DNA from 3 places in the Anaerocolumna sp. AGMB13020 genome. Region 1 is predicted to be linked to each of the others. Evidence: a T-box and tRNA genes for the amino acid it is inferred to sense, from the RefSeq annotation. Region 1 holds a T-box; the other regions hold tRNA genes.
The links. A T-box is a leader RNA that pairs with one kind of tRNA and senses whether it is charged. The one in region 1 lies ahead of leuS (leucine--tRNA ligase), so its partner is inferred to be a tRNA-Leu.
Positions count from the first base shown of each region.

Region 2: it encodes a tRNA-Leu, which carries the amino acid that the T-box ahead of leuS (leucine--tRNA ligase) is inferred to sense. The anticodon was not compared.
Region 3: it encodes a tRNA-Leu, which carries the amino acid that the T-box ahead of leuS (leucine--tRNA ligase) is inferred to sense. The anticodon was not compared.

Region 1 is NZ_CP136910.1:250,699-259,071, reverse strand. It holds gene R2R35_RS01125 (TIGR03936 family radical SAM-associated protein) at 1-241, shown strand, start outside; gene R2R35_RS01120 (ribonuclease E/G) at 243-1,433, shown strand; gene ybaK (Cys-tRNA(Pro) deacylase) at 1,411-1,893, shown strand; gene R2R35_RS01110 (metallophosphoesterase) at 2,397-3,749, shown strand; T-box leader at 3,796-4,120, shown strand; gene leuS (leucine--tRNA ligase) at 4,186-6,624, shown strand; gene R2R35_RS01100 (hypothetical protein) at 6,812-7,135, shown strand; gene R2R35_RS01095 (N-acetylmuramoyl-L-alanine amidase) at 7,409-8,125, shown strand.
Region 2 is NZ_CP136910.1:3,731,213-3,739,585, forward strand. It holds gene R2R35_RS15475 (hypothetical protein) at 49-1,758, shown strand; gene R2R35_RS15480 (Acg family FMN-binding oxidoreductase) at 2,016-3,203, opposite strand; gene R2R35_RS15485 (TetR/AcrR family transcriptional regulator) at 3,289-3,948, opposite strand; tRNA gene R2R35_RS15490 (tRNA-Leu) at 4,246-4,330, shown strand; gene R2R35_RS15495 (GNAT family N-acetyltransferase) at 4,622-5,083, shown strand; gene R2R35_RS15500 (acyltransferase domain-containing protein) at 5,361-6,173, shown strand; gene R2R35_RS15505 (HD domain-containing protein) at 6,344-8,266, shown strand.
Region 3 is NZ_CP136910.1:3,748,008-3,756,380, reverse strand. It holds gene R2R35_RS15580 (Arc family DNA-binding protein) at 315-503, opposite strand; gene R2R35_RS15575 (SPFH domain-containing protein) at 623-1,639, opposite strand; tRNA gene R2R35_RS15570 (tRNA-Leu) at 1,850-1,934, shown strand; gene R2R35_RS15565 (AraC family transcriptional regulator) at 2,109-3,014, opposite strand; gene R2R35_RS15560 (flagellar motor protein MotB) at 3,490-4,317, opposite strand; gene motA (flagellar motor stator protein MotA) at 4,331-5,116, opposite strand; gene R2R35_RS15550 (LysR family transcriptional regulator) at 5,257-6,156, opposite strand; gene R2R35_RS15545 (DUF6273 domain-containing protein) at 6,552-7,751, opposite strand; gene R2R35_RS15540 (hypothetical protein) at 8,067-8,373, opposite strand, start outside.

The sequences.
Region 1 (8,373 bases):
ATTCTTTGCCAGCCAATCTGATACAAATGATCTGGCGGAAAGGTATGAGAATGGTGTCAAGGTTTATTTAAAACTATCCTCCGGCAGCGTCAACAACCTTAAACCGGAACTGATTTTTGAGGCCTTTTCTGCTTTTGCCGGAATAGAATTCAATGAATATGCTTTCCAGATTCATCGATATGAATTGTACCAGGAAAGTACTTTAGAAGATAAATCCTTCCTTCCTTTATCAGAGGTGTAAAATGAAGCATAAACTGTTGATTACCAAAGACGAGGAAAGAATTCTTTCTAGTTTATATGATGAAAAAGAGATGATTCAGGTTAATGCCTTTAGCATAAAGGAAGATAATATTCTCGGGAACATCTATATTGGTAAGGTGAAGAACATTGTTGCGAATATCGCAGCTGCTTTTGTAGAGTACGAAAAGGGTAAAATGTGTTATCTTTCATTGGCGGAGCTTAAAAATCCTGTTTTTATCAATCCTAAGAAAAACAATAAGCTGGTGGTTGATGATGAAGTTCTGGTTCAAATATCCAAGGCAGATGTGAAAACAAAAGCACCGGTGGCAATAACAAACCTGAACTTTTCTGGAAAATATCTGGTACTGACCCACGGCAACAATCTTATTGGAATTTCCGGTAAGATTGTTGATGAAAATGAAAGAAAACGCCTAAAGGCTCTTATGGAAGAGTTCAGGCACGAGGATTACGGCTTTATTATAAGAACAAATGCCGTAAACATTGACGATGAAGTCTTAAGACTGGAAGCTCAGACACTTATAAAGCTATATGCCGGGACCTTAGAACATGCCAGGTACAAAACACCTCTTACCCTGATCCATAAGACCTTACCAGGTTATCTTTGTGATATACGGGACGGATTATCGGAAACGCTGACAGAGATTATTACCGATGACAAGTATCTATATGAAGAGATCTCCGGTTATTTGCAGCATTATCAGAAAGAAGACAGCTCAAAACTTAAATTTTATGAGGATCCCTTATTATCATTAAAGAAACTATACAGTATAGATTCCGGGCTTGAAAATGCCCTCAGGAAAAAGGTATGGTTAAAATCCGGAGGTACGATTATCATTGAGCCTACAGAAGCTTTAACTGTCATAGATGTGAATACAGGGAAAGCGATTTATGGTAAAAGGCAAGTACAGGATACCTTTTTGAAATTAAACCTGGAAGCAGCGGAGGAAATTGCAAAACAAATCAGACTTCGTAATCTTTCAGGAATTATCATTGTGGACTTTATTGATATGGAGGATAAAAGTGCTAAAAGTAATTTAATGCATACTTTTGCTGAATATCTGAAGAAAGATCCGGTAAAGACTGTGTTAGTGGATATGACAGCGCTTAATCTGGTGGAAGTGACAAGAAAGAAGGTGCGCAAACCTCTTTATGAACAAATCAGGGAAGAATAAAACAAATGCAGTAAGATTGTTAGAACAAGCGGGTATTCCATATGAGACCTATGAATATGAACCTGATGAAAATAATCTATCCGGTGAACATGTTGCTGCGCAGCTGGGTGTTCCTCCGGAGCAGGTCTTTAAGACTCTGGTGGCAAAAGGAAAAGCAGAGGTATATGTGTTCTGCATCCCGGTAAAAGAGGAACTAAATTTGAAAAAAGCTGCTCTTGTAACAGGGGAGAAGAAGATAGAGCTGGTACCTCAAAAGGATCTTCTGGGATTGACCGGTTATATAAGAGGCGGTTGTTCACCAGTTGGAATGAAGAAGAAATACCCGACCTTTATGGATGAAACCGCACAGTTATTCGATGCTGTAATTGTCAGTGCGGGAGTAAGAGGATGCCAGATGGTTGTAGAACCCTTTGTCTTAATGGAGTTTATACAGGGGATTTTTGCAGATCTGACAGACTAATGCCAATAGGAACCGTTATCTGGAGAATCAGATATCATTTTATTTTAACTTATGCTAAATGTTATAATCGCTAAGATAAATTTATTTTTCTCTTTTTTACAGGTGTAATAATGCTTCTATAAGTGAGTGCATTTTTACGCCTGTAAATGGTTAAGAACCTAAATTAATTTATTTGTTTATCAGGAAAGGTGCATATGAAGTATCCAGGTATAATAATAATATATATAGCTTTTACTTTAGTGATTCTTTGCATTATTTATATGATATTCCGTTTACGTTATTTCTATCGTCATGAACACTTTAAATGTCCGGTTTGCTATCATGAATTCAAGCCATCTTTATCGAAAATGCTTTTGTCGCAGAATGCCGTAAATGGTAAGATCATAAAATGTCCCAATTGCAAAAAGGTTAAATATATGGAGCCTCAAAAAGACTTTAAGGGTAAAATATTCTAATTACCAGTGGCTCCATTTCATAATAAATATATCAAAGGAGCAAGTAATATGTCTTTTCATCCGAAGAAACTGCTGCTGTCATCATTCCTACTAGTATTTATAGTATTATCTCTTATGGGTACTGCCTGTAGCAGTAACAGGCCAGACCCAATCGTATCAGGTACAGAGCTTTCTATGTTTATAACAACTGATATTCATTACATAGCCGATTCGGTACATGATAACGGCAGTGCCTTTCAGAAATACTGGAAGACTGGAGATGGAAGACAATTAAATTACATAGACGAAATAGTAAGTGCCTTTGGAAGTAAGGTAGAAAAAGAAAAACCAGATATACTTATCGTAAGCGGGGATTTGACTACCAACGGTGAGAAGGAAAGCCATTTGGCACTAGCAAAGAAATTTAAGGAAATAGAAGAAGCTTCCGGTACAAGTATCTACGTTATACCTGGAAACCATGATATCTCAAACCCCTGGGCCAGAGGTTTTAAAGAGGATAAGAAATTCAAGGTACCTTCTGTGGATTCCTCGGAGTTCAAAGACATCTACAAAGATTTCGGTTTTAGTGAGGCAATTTCAAGAGATAATTATTCCCTTAGTTATCTCGCCGCCCCTTCGGAAGATGTATGGCTGCTGATGCTGGATACCTGTGAGTATTATCTCAATGATAAAACCAACACTCCCGTTACCAACGGTGAGCTGGGTGAAAATACCTTAAAGTGGATAGAAAAGTGCAGCAAACTGGCAAAAGAGAAGAATGCTCGTATTGTTACGGTGATGCATCATAATCTATATAATCATAGCTCCAGAATTCACTACGGGTTTACACTTGATAATCACATAAATGTTGAGAATACCTTTCGAGATAATGGACTCAATCTGGTATTCAGCGGACATTTGCATATTCAGGATATTAAATACAAAGGGGAGGAAGAGAATAGAATATATGATATTGCTTCCAGTTCTATGGTAATGTATCCTTTTCAATATGGTGTTTTAGATTATTCACCGGAAAGCGGTTTTGATTACAAAACAGACAGAGTTGATATTGAGAATTGGGCAAGGGAAAATGGAAAAACAGATGAAAATCTCCTTAATTTTGCAACCTATTCAGAAGATTTCTTTACCAATGCTTCGTTTGCGAAAGCCTATAATGTCGTAGCTGAGACTGGCTTGTATTCAGTAATTGAAGCAGGATATATGGCGGAAACTATGAAATTGTTAAATCTGAATTATTTCAGGGGAACCACCGGACTCATAAAGGAGCAGATTGAGAATTCCAGTGGTTATAAATTATGGATTGCTGCCGATCAGGTAGAAGCACTGGAAGCCATGAGAGCATATATTCTTAGTATGATTCCTCACAATGATATCGATAATAATAAACTGCAGATTAAATAGTGCTTGACCTTTCTGAGAAGCAGTGTTATGATAGGTCAATAAAAAAGCAAATACGTTGAGAAGGATTATTAACCATAGTATAATTACCAGAGACTTGTTGGTGGGTGTGAAACAAGAATTAGAGCATGGTGAACTCACCTTGGAGTAGCTGACTGAACTATTTAGTAGGTTGAGCCGGAAGCCCACCGTTAGAGGGGATAGATATAGAGCTTTATTGGTATCGATATGTAAGAGTGGTATAGCAGATAACTTCTGTCTCTTTATGAGATAGAAGTTTTTTTATTTCTTAAACCAATAAACTTGTATCAAATTGAGTGCATGCAGCTGCATGAATTAGAGTGGTACCGCGAAAGTCTCCCTTCGTCTCTGAAATGAGAAAGGGGGACTTTGTTCATTTATAGTTTTATCTATAAATGCGGATAGAAAGGAGCTAATAATGGGTATCACTTACTCAAAGAAAACAGATGCAAAATGGCAGAATAACTGGGAAAGTACGGGGTTATATAAATTTTACCCTGAATCTAAAAAGCAAAAGTTGTATTTACTGGAAATGTTCTCATATCCATCAGGAGCAAAGCTTCATCTAGGTCATTGGTGGAACTTCGGTCTTTCTGATATTTGGGGAAGAATGAAACGAATGCAGGGTTATAACGTCTTTCATCCCATGGGTTTTGATGCTTTTGGCCTGCCGGCAGAAAATTATGCCCTTCAGACGGGAGTTCACCCAAAGATTTCTACGGAAACCAACATTGTGACCATGGAAAAGCAATTAAGAACAATTGGTGCTACCTATGATTGGGATTATGAAATTAAAACCTGTGAACCAGAGTATTATAAATGGACTCAATGGATCTTTTTACAGCTTTATAAGAGAGGTCTTGCATATCGTAAAGAAGCACCGGTAAATTGGTGCCCTGACTGTAATACGGTACTGGCGAATGAACAGGTTATTAACGGCTCCTGTGAACGATGCAGCTCCAAGGTAGAGCAAAAGGAACTGACACAATGGTTCTTTAAAATAACAGATTACGCAGAGGAACTTTTAGAGGGATTGAATACTCTTAATTGGCCTGCAAAAACCAAGGCTATTCAAAGAAACTGGATTGGTAGAAGCTGCGGAACGGATGTAAAATTTTCAATTGAAGGTTTTGACACTATGATCGAGGTGTACACAACCCGTGTAGAAACATTGATGGGAGTAACCTATCTGGTGCTTGCCCCGGAACATCCCCTTGTGAATATAATAACTACCCCGCAGCAAAAAACGGCTGTAGAGGAATATCAACAAAGAACAGCATTTCTAACGGAAATAGACAGAACCTCCTTAACAAAAGAAAAAACAGGTGAATTTACCGGAGCATTTTGTATTCATCCGATTTCAGGAGAGAAACTACCGGTGTGGATCAGTGACTATGTTCTGGGGTCCTACGGAACAGGGGCTGTTATGGCTGTTCCGGCCCATGATGAAAGGGATTATGGCTTTGCCATTAAATATCAGCTGCCTGTTTTAGAAGTGATAAAGAGTATGGATGAGACTTATACTACATTGCTGCCCTTTACGGATAAAGGGGTTCTTATTAACAGTGGAGTCTATAACGGTCTGGGCTCTGAAGCAGCGAAAGCTGTAATTGCAGAGAAACTTATTGCAATAAACAAAGGAAGTAATAAGATAAATTACCGATTACGTGACTGGCTGGTATCAAGGCAACGGTACTGGGGAGCACCTATACCCATTATATACTGTGAAAAATGCGGTATAGTACCGGTTCCTGAAAATGAACTTCCCGTTGAATTGCCTTTTGATGTTGATTTTGTACCCGGCGGCAAATCCCCCCTGGCACGTCATGAAGAATTTATGCATACCACCTGTCCTTGTTGTAAGGGTCCTGGTGTCCGTGAAACCGATACACTTGACACCTTTGTTTGTTCTTCCTGGTATTACTTAAGATATATTGACCCCCATAATGTTCAGCACCCCTGGGATATGAGAAAAATGAAGCAGCTCATGTCAGTGGATAAATATATAGGTGGAATAGAACATGCAGCCATGCATTTACTGTATGCCAGATTTATATATAAGGCACTGAGAGATCTGGGCTATACACAAGGAGATGAACCTTTTCTGAACCTGGTGCATCAGGGAATCATTCTGGGCAGTGATGGTCAGAAAATGAGTAAATCAAAAGGAAATACGATATCTCCGGATGAATATATAGAACAGTACGGTGCAGATGTATTTCGCACGTATCTGGCTTTTGGATTCTCTTACCTGGAAGGCGGTCCCTGGAGTGATTCAGGAATAAAAGCAGTTAAAAGTTTCTTTGATAAAATGAATCGGATATTTGAACGTTATCTGGAAACAGCCAATTCGGACAAAGGGGAGTCTGAGCCAGCCCTTGATACAATTCGCCACAGAACAATCAAAGCTGTAACAGAGGATGTGGAGAAATTTCAATTTAACACAGCCATAGCCCGTTTAATGGAGTTTCGAAACGCCATAGCAGAATATCAAATGAAAGATGGCCGCAATACGGTCTTTGAACTTGATATACTGAGGGATTATGTAAGATTGTTAGCCCCTTTTGCACCTCATTATTCAGAGGAAATCTGGGAGATGCTTGGTAATGAAACCTCCATCTTTGATAGCAGCTGGCCAAAATATAAAGAGGATAAATTGACTAGCAATACAGTTGAAATTGTGATTCAGATTAATAGTAAGAACAGATGCAGAATACAGATTGAAACAGATGTCACAGAAGAGAAAATGAAAAATATAGCGCTAAAAAGAGAAGAGATAGTAAAGGAAATCTACAATAAGACTATCCTTAAGACAATCTATATCAAAGGAAAATTAATCAACTTTGTTGTGAGATAATGGATAACTGGTGATGACAAACATTTATGAGAGACAGAACGGAAAGCAAAAAAAGAATAGCGTAATGTAAGGATGCGCTATTCTTTTTACAATTACAGAAATCTAGATTTTCTTCCTCTACATAAAAACTCCACATAGGATTATTATACTATTCCCAAAAGAATAAATGAAAACAGGAGTATTTACTATGGGAATAATAAAAAATAAGAGCCATGAAAAGAATTATGAGGGGAAGTCTGCACATCACTCACCGGGTAAACACATGCTTCATATGGTATTGTGCTGTGGGTTACCCATACTCATCCTTTCAATGTTACCTTATATCGCCAGAATCAGTCCTGCTGCCTCACGAATATTAGGATATGTAGCTCCCTTTATTTGTCCGGTAATGATGGGATTAATGATATTTATGATGTTTCGAGGTAACAAACACAGTTGCTGTGAGGAATCAAATGATTCAAATAAGGAAGCGTCTGGTCAAATAAGCGGTAAAGAACACGTAGCAGACTAGCCGCACGATAAAAGAAAAAGAATTAACCAATAAGGGATTCAGACAGTTTTCTATGTTCTGAGTCCTTTTTTATTTGAACAGAAATATTTCTGTAAATATAGCATCGTCAGATTTATACAAGGAGCCTTCTCTCCAGGTTACATCATTTTCTGTACATAAAATAAGAGCTGTCTAAGACCAAAAATCCAATCATAAGAGTAAGCTGAGTAATTAACTGACTTATATCAAAAACACTGTCATAAGATTATATATAATAATGATAGGTGTGTTGATATGAAAAAGAAATTCATCACCATTTTAGCAATATGTTTATCCTTAGTGATATTAACCCTTTTCTATAATAATGGAGTTTACCTGGTTCAAAGATTATTGGATAAATCAGAAACAGTAACGATTGTGCTTGATCCTGGACATGGTGGTTTTGACCCTGGAAAAGTTGGTGTTAATAAGGCCTTAGAGAAGGATATAAACTTAAGTATCTCATTAAAGCTCAAATCGCTTTTAGAGGCTAAAGGAATAAAGGTTATAATGACCAGAGAAGAGGACAAGGGGCTTTACAACAAAAATGATTCGGATAAAAAACGGTCCGATATGAGAAAACGTGTGAACATAATAAATTCTAACAATGCTCTTCTGGCTGTCAGTATCCATCAAAACAGTTTCTCGCAGGAGGCAATAAAAGGTTTGCAGGTATTTTATTACCAGGGTTCCCAAAAGGGGCAGCTGCTGGCAGAAACAATTCAGGATTATGCTAAGAACACCTTAAAAGACGGCAATCACAGAGTTGCCAAAGCAAACAGTTCCTATTACATGCTTAGAAATACAAAATGTCCTTTGGTCATAGTAGAATGTGGTTTTCTCTCTAACCGAAAAGAAGCAGCTTTATTGCTGGAGGAGGACTATCAGGAAAAGGTTGCTTATGGAATCCTGTTAGGACTGCTTGCTTATATTCAGCAGAATACCAGTGATGATAAAGTGGCTGGAGACTAACAAACAACAACTGCAAGAAATGGCATAATAAAATTAAATTTTCAGGTATTCTGCTTTTGAGAAGATTGTGTACTGGTTATGCTCTATTATGTACTTTGGTTTATAGGTGATACATAATAATAAAATAATTCCTCTAGAGATATGTAAGTACTTTCAGTTTTATTTGTCACTTTCATAAACAGGCAAATATGGCTTACTACCAGAGAATAAATAAATAGTTTTCACTCTGTATTCAAAAACAGGGCTTT
Region 2 (8,373 bases), 2.3 Mb from region 1:
GAAGTAAGGTAATGAATACACTGATTCAGGAACAAGAGAGGAGTAATTATGAGGTATAATAATTTTAACGCCAGTATTTATTGTCCGGTAGGAAATCTGATTTCTGTAACAGATTTTGAGGAGTTTGACAGGAAATTTCAGCTAATTGAGAAGAATATGAAAGTAGGTAAAGTATATCTGGAAACTTACCGTGGCGGCAGGATGATAAGCCATGAACAAATGACCTTGGTGAAAAATTTCTTCTTAAAGAAAGGCATTGAAGTTGCCGGAGGTATTACAACGGACGGAGAGCACGACCCGCTGGAGGGCGGCTTTAGTCCTCAATGCTACACCTCTGAAGAGGTAGCTGAAAGGATGAAGAAGGTGGTAACACTTACCAGTGAACTGTTTGATGAGTTTATACTGGATGATTTCTATTTTACCAATTGCAGATGTGATAGCTGCATAGAGGCAAAAGGAGATAGATCCTGGTCAGACTTTAGAATATCACTTCTGCAGGATTTTTCTGAAAATGTAATCTTAAAAACAGCCAGGGAGGTAAATCCCAAAGTAAAAGTTATAATAAAATTTCCCAACTGGTATGAGCATTTTCAGGATGCAGGTTACAATTTAGAAGAGGAACCAAAGGTTTTTGATTATATTTATACGGGAACAGAAACCCGTAATCCTACGTATACCCAGCAACACTTACCGAAATATTTAAGCTACTTTATTATGCGCTATTTTGAGAATGTTGCACCTGATCGCAATCTTGGCGGTTGGTTTGACCCTTATGAATGCTCTTATAACTTAACTTCGTATATAGATCAGGGATATCTCACCTTATTTGGTAAAGCAAAAGAGGCAATGCTTTTCTGTCTTGGTTCTCTGATGGATGACAAGTCTTACACAACCTTTCCGCCTGCGATCGGTCAGGTATTTCAGGATACGGACCGTTACCTGGGAGAGCTTGGTAATCCAGTGGGAGTTGCTACGTATATACCGTATCATAGCTTCGGGGAAGATTTTCTTCATAACTATATTGGGATGTGCGGCGTTCCGTTGGAACCTTATCCAGAATATCCTTACGAAGCGAAAACGGTCTTGCTCACCGCAAATGCAGCAAAGGATGATCATATAGTTGAAAAGATAAAGGAAAGCTTAAAGGCAGGTGCAGATGTTATGGTGACCTCCGGCCTTGTAAGAAAGCTAGGAGAGGCTTTTCACGAATTAGCCCATATATCCTATACAGATAATAAGGTACTGGCGAATCGTTATATGTGTTCAGAAGACGGTGGTATAACGCTTGGAGGTAATCTGGAAGCCTCCAAGGAAATCCTCTTAACACAGCCACAGTTTTTTACCAACGATGTATGGCAGATTGCAGGTGCTTACGGTGAGGATAATAACACACCCGTTATATTAAAAACGAAATATTCCAAGGGAAGATTATTTGTCCTGACAATTCCGGATGATCAGGGAAATATCTATCATTTTCCTAATTTGATATTAAATACGGTAAGAAAAATCTTAAGCAAGGATTTACCGGTGGTGTTAGAGGGGGATTCAAAAATAACCTTATTTGTATATGATAATGATACCTTCATCCTTCGTTCTTTCCTTCCGTATTATACGAAAGTATCTGTGGTTGTTAAGAAGGAGCAGGCAGTTCTGAAAGACCTGGAAAATAACAGGACATTGCCTGGAGAACCGGTAGAGGGTGGAACGAGGTTTACGCTTTCCTTATCACCTGGTGTTAATAATGTAATGAAGTATTGATATAAATTCAAGTTATCTCTTGGGATACTCAGTTTTTACAGGTGCTTAAGCTGCTTGTTGTAATTACAGTACCCGATTTTTTTAGATTCAAAAGAAGCAATTAACAGCTGTGATAACGAAACAGGTTATTTGCTAACGAGTTATGAACAGGGATGATTAGTAGAAAGGGATAAGGAGGCGCTAATCACAAATCACATATTTACTAAGAGACAAGGAAAAGGTCTGGCATCTGCAAATGAGACACCAGACCTTTAAACTTATTTTAGAAGCAGGCTGCTAACATCTTGCCGCATACTTAAAGGAGCGGATTGCTTTGGGTATCCTACTCTGAGAAGCATCTGAATAGTATCGCCGTTACCGTATTGCGAATGTATTTTTTCATAGACGGAGATCATTTCCGTATATTCTTCCAGTGCCTGGCTCAGAGGCTGCATGGCAAGCCCAAGATTATGTGCCTTCAGTATACAGGAACTATAGAGCATGCCGGCTTCTACCTGACTTATTCTGCTGTTGTCTTTGGTTGTAAGGAGTAGATATGACGGTGTATTCTCTATGGAAGTACGGGTAGAGTTCATGAAATTATCTGTCTGAGCTTTTCCACTATTCATGGAGGGGAAGAGTGTTACTGCGGCTTGCAGGAAATGTTTCATAATACCTTTGGAGCCTTGCCCTTCAACAGAGAAACCATATCTGTATTTATTCTTTTGGTATTCATTCGCTCGAAAGATTTCCTCTGTTTCCTTCATGACTCTCTTGGTATTTCCCTCGATTACAGCCGCATCCATAGCAATTTGTCCGATGGACTGAACCTGGTCAGGGGCCTGATAAAGGTAAGCGCTTATACCTGAATACTCCTGCGTATCTGTTAAGAGACTTACGGCAGCTGCAGACGGGAGAGTTGGCGAGTATATGCCCCGATTGGTATCGGGGAGAAAGATACCGTCATACAAAGGGGTATTCTTAGGAGCAGCTTTACCCAAGGTTATTGAGGCTACCGGATAGGTGTCCATACTTGCAGAAAGATTATTTTCATCATAAACTCCTTCTGGAAAAAGTGTGATAGTAACCGGGGTTCCGAGCTTTTCACCAGCAATCTTTAAGTACTCCAGAAAGCTTCCTTGTGTAATCATCATTTGTCTGGCATGAGGGTCTACTTCGGGAGTGGTTTTAGAGCTGTCAGCATACAGATAAAATACAGAGGAATTTTCTTTATCCAGTTTTATTTTCCAGGGCTGCATGTTATGGCTGTTAGCAGCCAATAATCCGTGGGCGGTCAGCTTAAGCCTGGGGTCTTCAAAGCGGTTCTGATAAGATTTCTTCCAGGGGTCCAGGTATGCAGTGTGCAGAAAGCAGCCACTGATAGCAAATACAGCTATCAGAACCGAAAGTAAAAATACAATAAGGGCTAATAAAATTACTGGAAAGGTCATACGTCCTTTCTTCATACTAACTCCGATCCATGTACTTCGGTACATATAAAAGAATGGTTGGCATTGTGGAAAATAATTCAAATCATAGCTTGAAGAAGAATCATTTTCGGGTCAAAGAGTCAAGAATCAAGGTAAAGGAATCCTGAAGCAATTCCTCTCCGGTAGTGCTGTAATAATTGCTGAGGTAATTATTTTTTTTGTTTGCAGTATTAAAAATACCCAGAGTACAGGACCACAATATTAATGCAATTTTTTCGGCAGGAATATCATTTCGAATGACGCCCTGACGGACACCTGCTTTTACATGCCTGATCAGAAACCTTATCGCGTCCTCTCCCAGCTCATAACATTCCTCCTTTGCCTGTGGTGCTTCCCCAGATAGTCTGGTGATAAAATCCTCTTCCCTGGTCTGGTATTCCATGATAGCGCGAAAATGATGCGGATAAGATAGGCTGAATTTGTGGAAGAGTAGAAAGAGCGTCTTTATACCCTCCAGGGGTGTCTGGTTACTCTTGGTTGCTCCTTCCGATTCCAGCAACTCGAGGAATAAACGATACCCTCTGGCCATTATCTCGTATTGAAGCTGGTCTTTGCTGTTAAAATACATATATAGCGTGCGTTTGCTGAATTGAGCTTCTTTTGCTACATCATCCATGGTTGTCGCATTGTACCCTTTTGCAAAGAATACGTTTTCGGCAGCGGAGATAATATCCTCACGCCGAAGTACTTTTTCTTTTGCTTTTCTTTCTAAGCTTCCCATTATGATATCTCCTTTGCATGATAGTGCAATAAAGTAAACTAATAGTATACCTAATTGTAATAGAAGAGAATGAGTTTGTCAATTATGAAAATAAGCTTTATCCCTGAGAGAAAGCAGAATTATGATGGAATATGGATAATTAAGTATTTGTGTGGTAATTAACTACAAAACAACGCTTGTTATATGAAAAAAAGTAAAAATATATTGCAAAAAGATGTTGCATTATCAAAATAAGTTTGTTATAATATAATTCGTTCGCTGGTGAAATAAGAGTGAACACTCTACGTTTATAGTTGTGCAGTCGTGGCGGAATTGGCATACGCGCTAGACTAAGGATCTAGTGAGCATTGCGCTCGTACGGGTTCAAGTCCCGTCGACTGCAGTATTTTGCGAGGAAAGCATTCGCATGGAAAAGGAATCAAACTTTCGGGTTTGGTTCCTTTTTTGTTGAGTCGATAGAAGATTTTTATTTTGATATTTTAAACTGAACCACTACCAGCTAAAATTGCTTAAAGTTGTCTGATATCTAAAGGCGAGGGTCTTAACCTCATAATAAAACAATAAATTAATATAGATGAGTTAAAAAAACATCTGGAAATTATTCTCGATAACTATATAATATAAATACAGCATATGAAATAAACTTAAATCTTAATTTATAGGGAGGAACATTATGCGTATAGATTTTGAATTGGCAAATGAAAACGATACTAATAAAATTATCAATGTTCAAAATCAGAGCTTTTATGAAGATTATGTCAAGTATGGAGAATGTCCAGCGTATAATGAATCTGAACAGGCTATGTTTAATCAAATTCAAAATGCAAGCGTTTATAAAATACTTAAGGACAAAGAAATAATAGGAGACATTGTTATTAGAAAAAGAGAGAACAACAACTTTTATCTTAGGGTTATAAGTGTTATTCCACAATATCAGAACTTGGGAGTTGGGCAAATGGCTATAAAGTTTATTGAAAATGAATTTCCAGAAGCCTCCGAGTGGGAATTAATAACTCCATTTAAAAGTTATAGAAATCATCATTTCTATGAGAAAATGGGCTATGTGAAGGTAGAAGAGTATAGGCATTCAGCTATTTTGACAATGTATAGATATAAGAAAAAGGTGTTAAGTTAAAACAGGTATACTTTAAAAGTCTTGAATATCAAAGGCTTTATTATTTCGTCCTGTATAATGAATTAAACCAATCTAGACATCTTTTATTTTCTTTGGTATAGGCTACACTGCTCCTTAAATTTTTTATAGAAATTCTTGTCTTCATGAATTTTTTCTTTTGTTATCTCCAACATCTCATCTGTTATAAAAAATACCACAAGGATCGTACAAAGAAGGTAAGATATGTTATAATATAAATATCTAAAAAAGACAAACTGGAAGGTATGGTGGTAAAGGCATGACCGTGTTGGAATTAACCGGAGTATTAGAGATTCCGGAGGAAGTAAGCGTAGAATTATCGAATTATGCGAACAATAGAAATTGTGAAGTTCCCAATTCTGTTATAAATAAAATACTGCAACGCAAGGAATGGGATGAGGGAATAAAGGAATTGCAGGAGCTTCTGGGTGAGGATTCTGATGGAATAAAAATACTATGGGAATTGTTAAATATTATTGCTAACTATTCATACCAGGAATATAGGAAGAGAGGAATAGCAGAAGATATTTTTACTGCAACAATGAAATTTTGTACGAGATTTTTAAAGGAACATTATCGAACCTTTCATACCTATAAATTTGTTTGGGCTTGGTGGTTTCCGAGACAGATTTCATTGAACGAATTTCGTATTGGTGCACTGGAATATGAGTTTGTGAATGGTGAGAACAAGGAGATTGCTGTTCACATTCCATCAGATGCTAATCTGCAAAAAGAATCTGTGACACAGTCGTTAAAGGATTTTTTTCAATTCAGAAAAGCCTATTTTTCTGAATGGGAGAATATGAAACTCACCTGCGATTCATGGATGCTGATGCCGGAATTAAAGGAGTTATTGGGGGAGTATTCAAATATAGTTGGGTTTCAGAACCTGTTTGAGATTGATACGATGGATTATGATGCAACCTGGTATATGGGGTGGATTTTTCCAGGGTATGAGAACGTGAATGAATCATTACCGGAGCGTACATCTCTTCAGCGCAGAATGAAAAAACATTTAATGGACGGAAAGCGATTTGGTATTGCGAAAGGTCATTTAAAAAATATTGAATAAGTCACCTATAAATTGAAAACATAGTTATAGGAAGGTAAATATCAGATATTGAATCAGAAATCAATGAAGGAAGTCAATCACCAAAGAGTGATTGGCTTTCTTGGCTTAAATCAGTGGATTTATCAAGGGAGATACTTTATAATAAATAAAAAAACAGTAGGAGGTTTGACTTGAAAAAAGGAATTTATTTGAACGATTCCATCCATGGAATGATTGCATTGACAGAATATGAAAGAAGAATCGTCTCAACTATTGGTTTTAACCGGCTTCATGACGTGTATCAAAATTCAACGGTATATCTTACCTTTCCAACCAATCGAACCAAACGTTTTGAACATTCTGTTGGAACTATGAAGCTTTGCTCTGACATGTTTTTTCAATCGTTATTAAATACATCGGATACAATGCTAAGAGAATTTTTTGATATCTTTGACAAAGAATATAAGGGAATTCTAGACAAAGTAGGACAACAGAAGGAGCTCTGTGCTGAGAAATTGGGCGGCAGACTTCCAAAGGAGATGCCGCGGATTGAATTGGATAAATTAAGGCATTCTCTCGTACCCAACAACATTCCGGAGCAGAATAAATTTACGCATCTTGTACTTATCCAATCCATCCGTGCAGCAGCGTTGCTGCATGATATAGGGCATCCTCCTTTTAGTCATATCGTGGAATATGCGTTGAAAGATGTTTACCTGGAATACAAGGGTAAAGCAGTCAACGACAAAGAGAATGCAAAAGAATTTGTTGAAATTATGTCCAAATACTTTGAGGGTAATAAGAAATTACACGAACAGATGGGTGATGAGATCAGCGAAGGCATATTGAGCAAGATTATTGCACCGGTTTCAGAAACTGCTGGAAAATATGAGGAGAATCTATATGAACTGCTTGTGTTAGAAAGTGTAAAAAGGATCTTTGGTGAAGAAGGAGCCTTCCGGTATATTCATAGGATTCTTGATTCCAGTTTGGACGGAGACCGTTTGGATTATGCAACGAGAGATGTAATCAATTCGGGAAAGGACTCTGGAAAAATAGAGTATAGCAGAATCATTAATGATATGCAGATGATTGTGGAGAAAGGTGAGATATTTTTCTGTGTTCCCTTAAAAGCGGTAAGTTCTGTAGAGGATTTTGTAAAACGCAGATATAACAGCTATAAAGATATTGTTTATCATCATAGAGTCATTCAATCGGATTATATTCTGGAAGGAATCGTGAAAGATCTTGTGACGAAATATCTGGAAGAAACAGCTTTGGAAAAACGTCGTGATAATGAAGTATTGATACCATTTGATATCTCAGGACTTTGGTTTCCTCTGGGAGATAAGAAATCAGCCATTAAGGCAAATGCACTTTCTCAATGGAATGACTCCTGGCTAACGACTGTATTGAGGCAGATTTATTATACGGAATATTATCATAAGGCAATTGAAGAAGGCAGCAGGGAATTTGTGTTAGCACAACGTCTGGCCGAGTTGCTGCGAAATAGCAAACGGTATCATTCGTTAATTAAGAGAAGTGAGAATTTTAAGATTATCGATGATGCTGTAAAGCTGGAGATAATGAAGCGGAAAGACGAGCTGGAAGAGTTCCTTGGGAAAGAAAAAGAGTTCTCTCGTATGGACAGATTTACGGAGTGTATTTGTCAAATGTTAGACGATACAAGGAAAAATTCTTCGGGTTTCGTTTTATCTTATATTTCGAGATATAAAAAGGATATGAAAATTGAAAGCTTTGAGCAGATAGTAAGTGGAATCGTGAAGGAGGAGACCAACGCCATCGTAACGAATCTTAAGACTTATGATACGGTAACACTATTTAAACGTATTTCCATTGGATTAGATTCGCCAATTTATTTCTATAATCACAAAGAGAAGATTTGTACTTTGAAAGATATCAGCGGGATTGCGGATATTTTACAACTCGATTCAGACTATCTGCCGGTCTTTTATATCTACATTTTAGCCAAAGATGACGAAGGGATATTAAAGGAAAAAAGAGAAGAATTGCTGGGGGCAGTTGGTAAACGAATCGGAGTTGAGATTGTAGAAAGAATTCTTCGGCAGAATGCAATGGAAACTAATCAATAATTGAATGGACCGGATAAAGTTATAAATTCCGTCAGCTTCCAACAAGATGAGCAATAAAAAACACAAAAAAAGAATCAGATTACAAAGGCTATATGCATAAAATCTGA
Region 3 (8,373 bases), 2.3 Mb from region 1:
CAATCTTTCTGCTGATTTACTTACTTCGTTATTTTACTATTTGATATTATTTTATTAGGCTTTATAAACTTATTGAAAACGTTTTTATTTATTTTATCACACAAAGTACCTTATATCAACATTTCAGATGTTCTTTTTATGTAATTTGCACAATTTTCGTTTTCGGACCATCCATATCTATGAAAGAGTTTTATTAATGTGGTTTTATGCTTCTGCTAAAATAATACCCTGTGTTTCGAAATTTTGTGTTTCTTCGCTGCAATAGAAAAAACTGCTGTCCTTTTTTAAAGACAGCAGTTTATCTATTCTATATATCAGCCTTTTCGTTTTCGTACACACTCTGCGAGAAGATATTCAATCTGGCCGTTTATTGAACGGTAATCATCTTCTGCCCAGGCAGCCAGCTCATTCCACAGCGAGGGTGATAATCTTAGTAAAATCTGTTTTTTAGATTTTTCCTTGTCCTTGAGAACCTTTTCCTTCTGGAGTACTTCCTGTTCCATTTCTTTTATTTTTTCAAGCCTCTTCTTAAGCTCCTCTTCTTTGTGTGTTACATTATCTCCCACCAACCTACTTATGTTATTCTCATTTATATCTCCCATTCTGATACCTTTCTAAAGAATTAGTAAATGGAGCCGCTGTTTACTATTGGCTGTGCATCTTTGTTACCGCAAAGCACTACCAGCAGATTACTTACCATAGCAGCTTTTCTCTCATCATCCAGTATAACAATTTCTTCCTGTCCCAACTGATCGATTGCCATCTTTACCATACTGACTGCACCTTCAACAATTTTCTGCCTTGCAGCAATAACTGCAACAGCCTGCTGTCTCTGGAGCATGGCAGCAGCAATTTCTTCTGAATAGGAAAGGTGGGTAATTCTTACTTCTTTGATTTCAAGACCTGCTTCACTGACTCTCTGCTGTAATTCAACCCTCATACTATCCGCGATTTCCTGGCTGCTGCCTCTAAGGGTCTTCTCATCCGCATCATTTTCCATGGTATCGTAAGGATATAATCTTGCTACATTACGAATTGTAGAATCACATTGAATTGCTAAAAAGGTATTATAGTTATCAACGTTAAATACTGCTTTTGTAGGGTCAGCAACTCTCCAGATTACAACAGCACCAATGATAATAGGATTACCAAGTACATCATTTACTTTTTGTCTTTCGTTACTAAAGGTTAATGTCTTTGTAGATATCTTCTTTCCAGCGGTCTGCTGTGCCGCTACAGCAGTCGTTGCAGCACCATAGGCCGCAGGTACTGCTGCACTGGCTGTTGCAGATTTCGCAGGGTTAATTGCTCCTGCAAAGGGGTTGGTATAATAGAAGCCTTCTTTTTTAATCGTACCATAGTATTTACCAAACAGTGTTAATACCAGTGCTTCATTCGGATTGAGTATGTGGAATCCATTTAACATAATAGACAGTACTACTACCAATAAAATGCCCCCGGTTAACAGGACTGCACCTATTACGTTATCATCTTTGCTAAGTGAAATGGCTCCGGCAACGATAGCCCAAACCGAAACGCCAAAACCTATGAGTACAAGAAGGAGTATAAGTCCTCCACCTAAAGGTTTTATTTCTTTCTCTTCAATGTTGTTTAATTTGAAACCAGCTTCATTATCCATACGAGTTCCTCCATTTGAAATATTAATGTGATATCAATATGATATCATAATAGCATCATAATGTATTTCTGTCAATATATAGAACGGAAAATTTATGAAAGAAATTCACTATATTATCTGGGTTTTTTAAATAATTTTAATTTTTTCAAAAAAGAAGTATTTTTTGCTTGACTTTTGGACAAAAAGTAGTAAAATAAATACGTTGGCTTTGCAGTTGTGGCGGAATTGGCATACGCGCTAGATTCAGGTTCTAGTCCGCTTAACGTGGGTAGGGGTTCAAGTCCCCTCAACTGCATTAATGAAAAAATCAAGGGTTCCGGAGTTTATCAAAACTCCGGAACCCTTGATTTTTTGTACATAGAATGCAACGAGGAAAAGATAAGTAATATATATCACATATTCTTTCTATCAGTAGCTTGGCGAACACAAAAGGATACTTCTTCATTATAAAAATTGCATCGTGTTTTGCTCATTTCGTAACGTTAATTTGCTTAACAGGAAACCATAATTCAATGTAACCATATTCCATATCCCCACCATATATCTCAAAATTTGCTCCAGCAACTCTTTCATAGTTGGCAGTAGGTAGCCATTCTGAGTAGAATCTTTTTTGAAGATTTCTCAAAACTCCATTGAAATCTTCATCCCACTTAAATTTTTCAGATGGAAATATAGCATATGTCTGTGAGGGTATATGTTGAATTATATAACTATCTGTTTTAGAACTTTCCGAAACAAAGGCACATAACATATATGGGAAAGTATTCCCTTCTGTTTTTCGGTAATTTTCAACACCATGGATCTTACATAAATCCGGTGAAATAAATTTTGGTAAATCCCCTGATGCATTAAATAAACTTTCGTAATCACCATTTTGATGTGATTGCTGCCATAATTCAGCTGGGCCTACAAAACCATCTTCTCCTGATAAAGATACAACTGTTTCGATTCCAAAAACATCAAAAGCTTCTTTCGTTTCAATTCTGTAATTCATTTCTTTCTCTCCTTTAATTGAAATTTGGAAGGAGATTTTGGAATAAGCTTTCAATTCGACGCCTGATTGTTTAGCTTCACTAGGTGTAATGCCATGGATATTGGTAAAAGCTCTGGAAAAAGAAACCGGAGAGTCATACCCATATTTCAAAGCTACATCTATTACTTTAGCATTAGAATTTTGTAATTCTAATGCCGCTTGTGTTAAGCGTCTTCTTCGTATATATTCGGCTAATGGCACATCAGTAATAAAAGAGAACATTCTTTGAAAATTATATGATGAACAACAAGCTTTTTGGGCTACTATCGAAAAATCAATATCCTCCGTTAGATTATTTTCAATATAGTTAAGAGCCTCATTCATTTTCGTTAACCATTCCATATAATCCCCTCCTTTCAATTAAAGTATAACATTATCGAATTTCTTAATGGCAACTTTTTATGCACAGTTTCATTCAGTATAATAGAAATATTCTGCTACACCTTTGATTTATAGTGAATTCATTATACTATATTGAAGTTAGATTACCAACCATATATTGATATACTTAACTATCCTTAGATTATAAAACGTCAATTTTGATTCCATCTCTTTATAAGCCTTTCTAAAATATTAGGTATCGTTTTGAAGATGATACGAGATCCAACATTATAACTAAAAATCTGCATGTAAATAAACGTTTAATGATGGAACGTATGGGAACTTCTACAAAATATAACATTACCAATGCTAATGGTATCTCCCTACCTGAAAGATGATGTGAATGCACTCTTGCTTTTCACTAATTTAAAGGACAGTTTTGCGAAATACTTTCCACAAAACTGTCCTTCGTAAATTTAAGTATAGGATTCAACTCTTAATTATTTATGTTCCCAACCGGATACTGTTCTTCCAACTGATTATATCTCTCACCCAAAATAATAATATCAATACGCCTGTTCTTTTTCCTGCCTGCTTCTGTATCGTTATCGGCAACAGGTTTGTTTTCACCATATCCTACTGCTACTATTTTTTTAGTCGATATACCGCATTCGGAAACAAACAAACGTACTACTCTTGATGCTCTGGCTGTTGATAATTCCCAGTTTGAGGGATATACGCTGGTTACAATAGGACGGCTGTCCGTATGCCCCTCAACACGTATATGATTATTCACCTTATTGATTAAATTTCCTATCTTAATCAGGGATTCCTGATATTGAGGTTTTATTTCTGCACTGCCGGAATCAAAAAGAATAGCATTGTTAAGCGTAATAACAAGACCACGCTGATCTATACTGGTTGATATGGAATCTTCCATCTCCGCCTCTTCAAAATCATGATCCAGATTATCTTTTAATTCTTCCATATTATCCAATTCATCTTCCCCAAGATACTGTTCCAGCTCTTCTCTTGAGACTCCGGTGTTTTCCTGACCGGATTCTCCTCCCTGGGTTGTTCCGTCAGGGTTGACAATTGGCTTTATAACAGAATCTCCTTTATAAGGAATGGCAGACTGTTCCTGGGTCATCATACCTTGAAAGGCTTCTGCCAATGCATCCGCTTTGGACTGGTTAATCTTACTAACAGCAAATAAAACAATAAAAACAGCCAATAACAGCGTCATCAGATCTGAATACGGAAGGAGCCAGGCTTCTCCGCCTTCTTCTTCCCCGTGGTGTTTATGTTTTTTCTTCCTAGCCATATAGCCCGCCTCCTTATTCCAGATTTAACTCCTCAAGAATTTTCTCCTGCTTACTATATGGAAGTACAGATAATAATTTTTCCTGTACCATCATGGGAGACTCACCCTTTTGTAAGGATAAGATTCCTTCAATAGCCATATTCTTGAGTAAAGCTTCTTGCTGGCTCTTTACTCTCAATTTCTTTGCAAATGGGTTCCATAATACATATCCAGTAAAGATACCAAGAATCGTAGCGATAAAAGCAGCGGATATGGCTTCTGCCATTGCATCTGTATCATTAATATGTGACATGGCCGCAATCAGACCAAATACAGCACCTAAAACTCCCAAGGTCGGCGCATACATACCTGCCGAAGAGAAAATACTTGCATTTAACTCATGTCTGGCTTCCATGGCCGTTATTTCGGAATCAAGGATATCAACGATCAATTCCTGATCCATACCATCTATGACCAGTCTAAGACCCTTTTTGATAAAAGGATCTTCTATCTCACTTATTTTACCTTCCAGGGCCAAAAGTCCCTCTTTTCTAGCTACATTGGACAATTCTACAATTAATTTGATGATTTCTACTTCCGTCATTCCCTTTTTCTTCGTGAAGAGAATTTTAAACAGTGCTCCTAAACTTTTAAGGTTGCTCCCCGGAAAGGAATTCAATATTGTAGCAACTGTACCAACGATAATTACGAAGAACGCTGCAGGATTTAATAAAACTGCGAAGTTGATATGTTTAAATATCATCGCTCCTATTACGGCTATAAATCCTATTATTATACCTAAAATTGTCGTTATTTCCATTAGGCTTGGCCCACCTTCCGTTTATTAACATTCTTATGTGCTGAGATTCTTTTTTTGTCGAAAATTGTTAAAGAGCCTCATCATGTATTCTAAATCTCGTATCAGATACCTGTCTAATATAAATTTCTTATACCCTCATATTAATTACTTATGTTGTTGTCCCATACATTGTCAGCCACCTCCAAGAAATATTTTAAACAGGGATTTTCATTAAATCTATTATATACCACACTCATATCGATATATTGAAGCTGCCCTTCTATAGGTATTTTGACTACCTCCAGGCTGTTAATTTCACAGCATTCCGGCACTAAAGCAATTCCCTGGTTCATTCCCACATAGATGTTCATGATATCCTTATCCTCTACATTCGTAATTTTAGCTGGCATGATCCCAATTTCATTAAAAAAAGCAAGCAAATGCTCCTTACTTTTCTCCATACCAATAAAATTTAATACGATACAGTTCTGTGAGGATATTTCTTCTCCTGTAAGGATTTCTTTCCCGGAAAGCGGATTGCTTTTATGAACCAGAGCATATGCCTTGCATTGTGCAAAATTCAAATATCCGATTTCATTATGATCTATAAATTCATACGGTATTGTCAGGGTACAGTCATACTCCCTATTTAATAAATCGGCAGTAATTGCACTTACCTTAACTCTTTTAAAAATAACACTTATATTGGGGTACTTTTTATTTAATTTTTCTACTAGTTCTATTAAATAGGAAGTCTCATCCCAACCGGTAACTCCAATTCTTAAGGTTCCTGAAAAATTATGTGAGATATCACGGCATTTATCTACAGTATATGTGAATTCATTGAGAAGTTTGATACCATCTTTATAGAGTGCCTGTCCTGCCTCCGTAAGCCTGAACTGCTTTGTACTCCTGTCAATCAACTCAAACCCCAGATCCTGTTCCAGCGATTTTATCTGCTGGCTGATTGCAGGTTGGGCTACATGGCATTTCTGCGCTGCTTTTGTAAAGCTTTTATCTTTTGCGACTGCAATAAAATATTCCAGTTTTATTAAATTCATTAATGTTCTTCCTCCGTTAATGGTTCTGCGGACATTGTATTGCAAAATTAACGTTCCTGTCATATCAATGATAACACATTGACATAACGAAATAAATACACTCTCTGCCTATTCCGCTACAATTCCTATATTATTTTCCTCGGTTCTGGTGAGTTAGGTTCGATATTAATCTTCTTACTTCATTGCTTTATATCGGATTAGCTGAATTTAGAACTATCTGGCGATATGTACGTTTCAATATATCATTCAATATAACTTTACCCAAAATTATTCTTGTATAAATATATCGTTTTATAACATAAAGGTGATAGCTTTTCTCTAAATTTTTTAGAAAAGCTGTCACCCATTGTTTGTCCCTCTCATTGTTTATTTATCTCATAATCTTATTACAATTCCTATTTTATATTAAACCAAAGCACAGGATGTACAGTGAACTCTTCTGAAGATACCAGATAACCATAGTCCATTACTGTCCCTTTCTCTGTCATAAACGCCGCGCTGTTTTGTGAATAGCCAGGGGAACGCAGCCAGCTGCTATTTTTAAAGCCTTTTAGAAAAGCCTGATACTCCTTAGCTTCCGTGGCACTTAGCAGAAAGATAGAATCCAGGGTATTGTTTCCTCCGTCAGTTCCATACATCGATTTGCTGTTTTCTATATTATTTTGAAGTATATTATCCCTTTCACTCTCTGAAAAGGTCTGAAGCAGAAATTCCTCATTCAGGAACTGGCGAAGTGAGGAATTTTCCCAGGTTATCGAAACATCTTCTGTATTGTATGCTCTTTTTTCCAGTGCAACTTTCTTTATAAGCAAGGCCTTATCTTCTGCTTTATTCAAGAGAATCCAGTTATAACCACCTATCATAACGGTATTACCGGGTTCCCCATTTCGCAGTATCCGCTTGATCATGGATACTTCCATCTCTTCACTGTCCTTATAATTATCTGCGGAAGAAAATGCTTTGGCTGCACCTTTGTAATCCTCTTCCTTATACAGTTTCTGTCCAATCATATATTGACTTTTCTTCCATTTTGCTTCGCTGTCCTTATAATCGCCTAATTTATCATATACCTTCGCTGCCGCCGGATAAGCTCTCAAAAGCATAAGAGTATTTGCCGCATAATATCTGCTGAAAGGAAGAAGAGAAATCAAAACCAAAATTAAGATACCTGCTATTATACTAATTTTTTGAACCAGGTTCTTCTTTATACTTTTATTTTCAATCCTTGTACTTAATTCTTCGCATTGTACTGCCAGTGTATCGGCATTCATATAACCACTGGCTTTTTTAAACCCCTCTGCTGCCGTCTTATACTCAGCTACACTCCTTGCTTTCTCCATGCTCAACTGTGCTTTTTCATATGCCAGTTTTTTTAATTCCTTCTCAGTCTCCTGGGCCAGCTGTCTGCTTTTCTCAGCATAAGCTTCCGATTCCTGAAAATTTTTCAGCTCTGCAAACTGTTCTGCAATATTCTTATACATTTCAACCTTTGATGCAGTTATTGTCATACACTGAGTGCTTTGCATCAGATTGATCAATTCCTCATATATTTGGTCTGTATCTTTCTCAATTACCTTTGGTTTTTCTTTTTTCATATACGAAACCCATTCTATATTAGCTGAGCTGTCATGAGAACACTATTGTCAGTCATAGAAATTATAACCCTACAATAAATGTACTTAAGTTCAGCTGAATATTGTCCTTTTACTCAATTTTAGTCGATGAATTTATCAACTCTTTTTTTCTGTTAATCATTATTTTCTTTTCATAAGAAGCAATACTTAAGTATTGCTCAGACTGTATACATATTAATTTTTGAATTGGATTATGCAAAAACAGATTATTTATACAGACTAAAGGCACGAGTGTTTCTGTGTGCCTTTCGTAAATCTATGTTATTAAATTGAAACTTATCTTTTATTTTTTAACCATTGAACAATGTCTTCTTCTACCCCATAATTTAAAATATAATCTACAACATTCTGTTTTTCTATAATTTTACTACAGAACTTTTCATCTAGTCCATTTAGTATATCAACCATTGATATTCTTGATAATGAATTAATTGATTTCAGTAATTTTGTATCTTCCATCTTCCTTTGCGCATCTTGAATAGGATAACCTGTTACAATAAAATCCACTGCTTTACTTGTCAGCAATAGCCCTATTTCTACTGATATTTCAACATATGAATATATTTCTTTTTCCTCTTCAAAG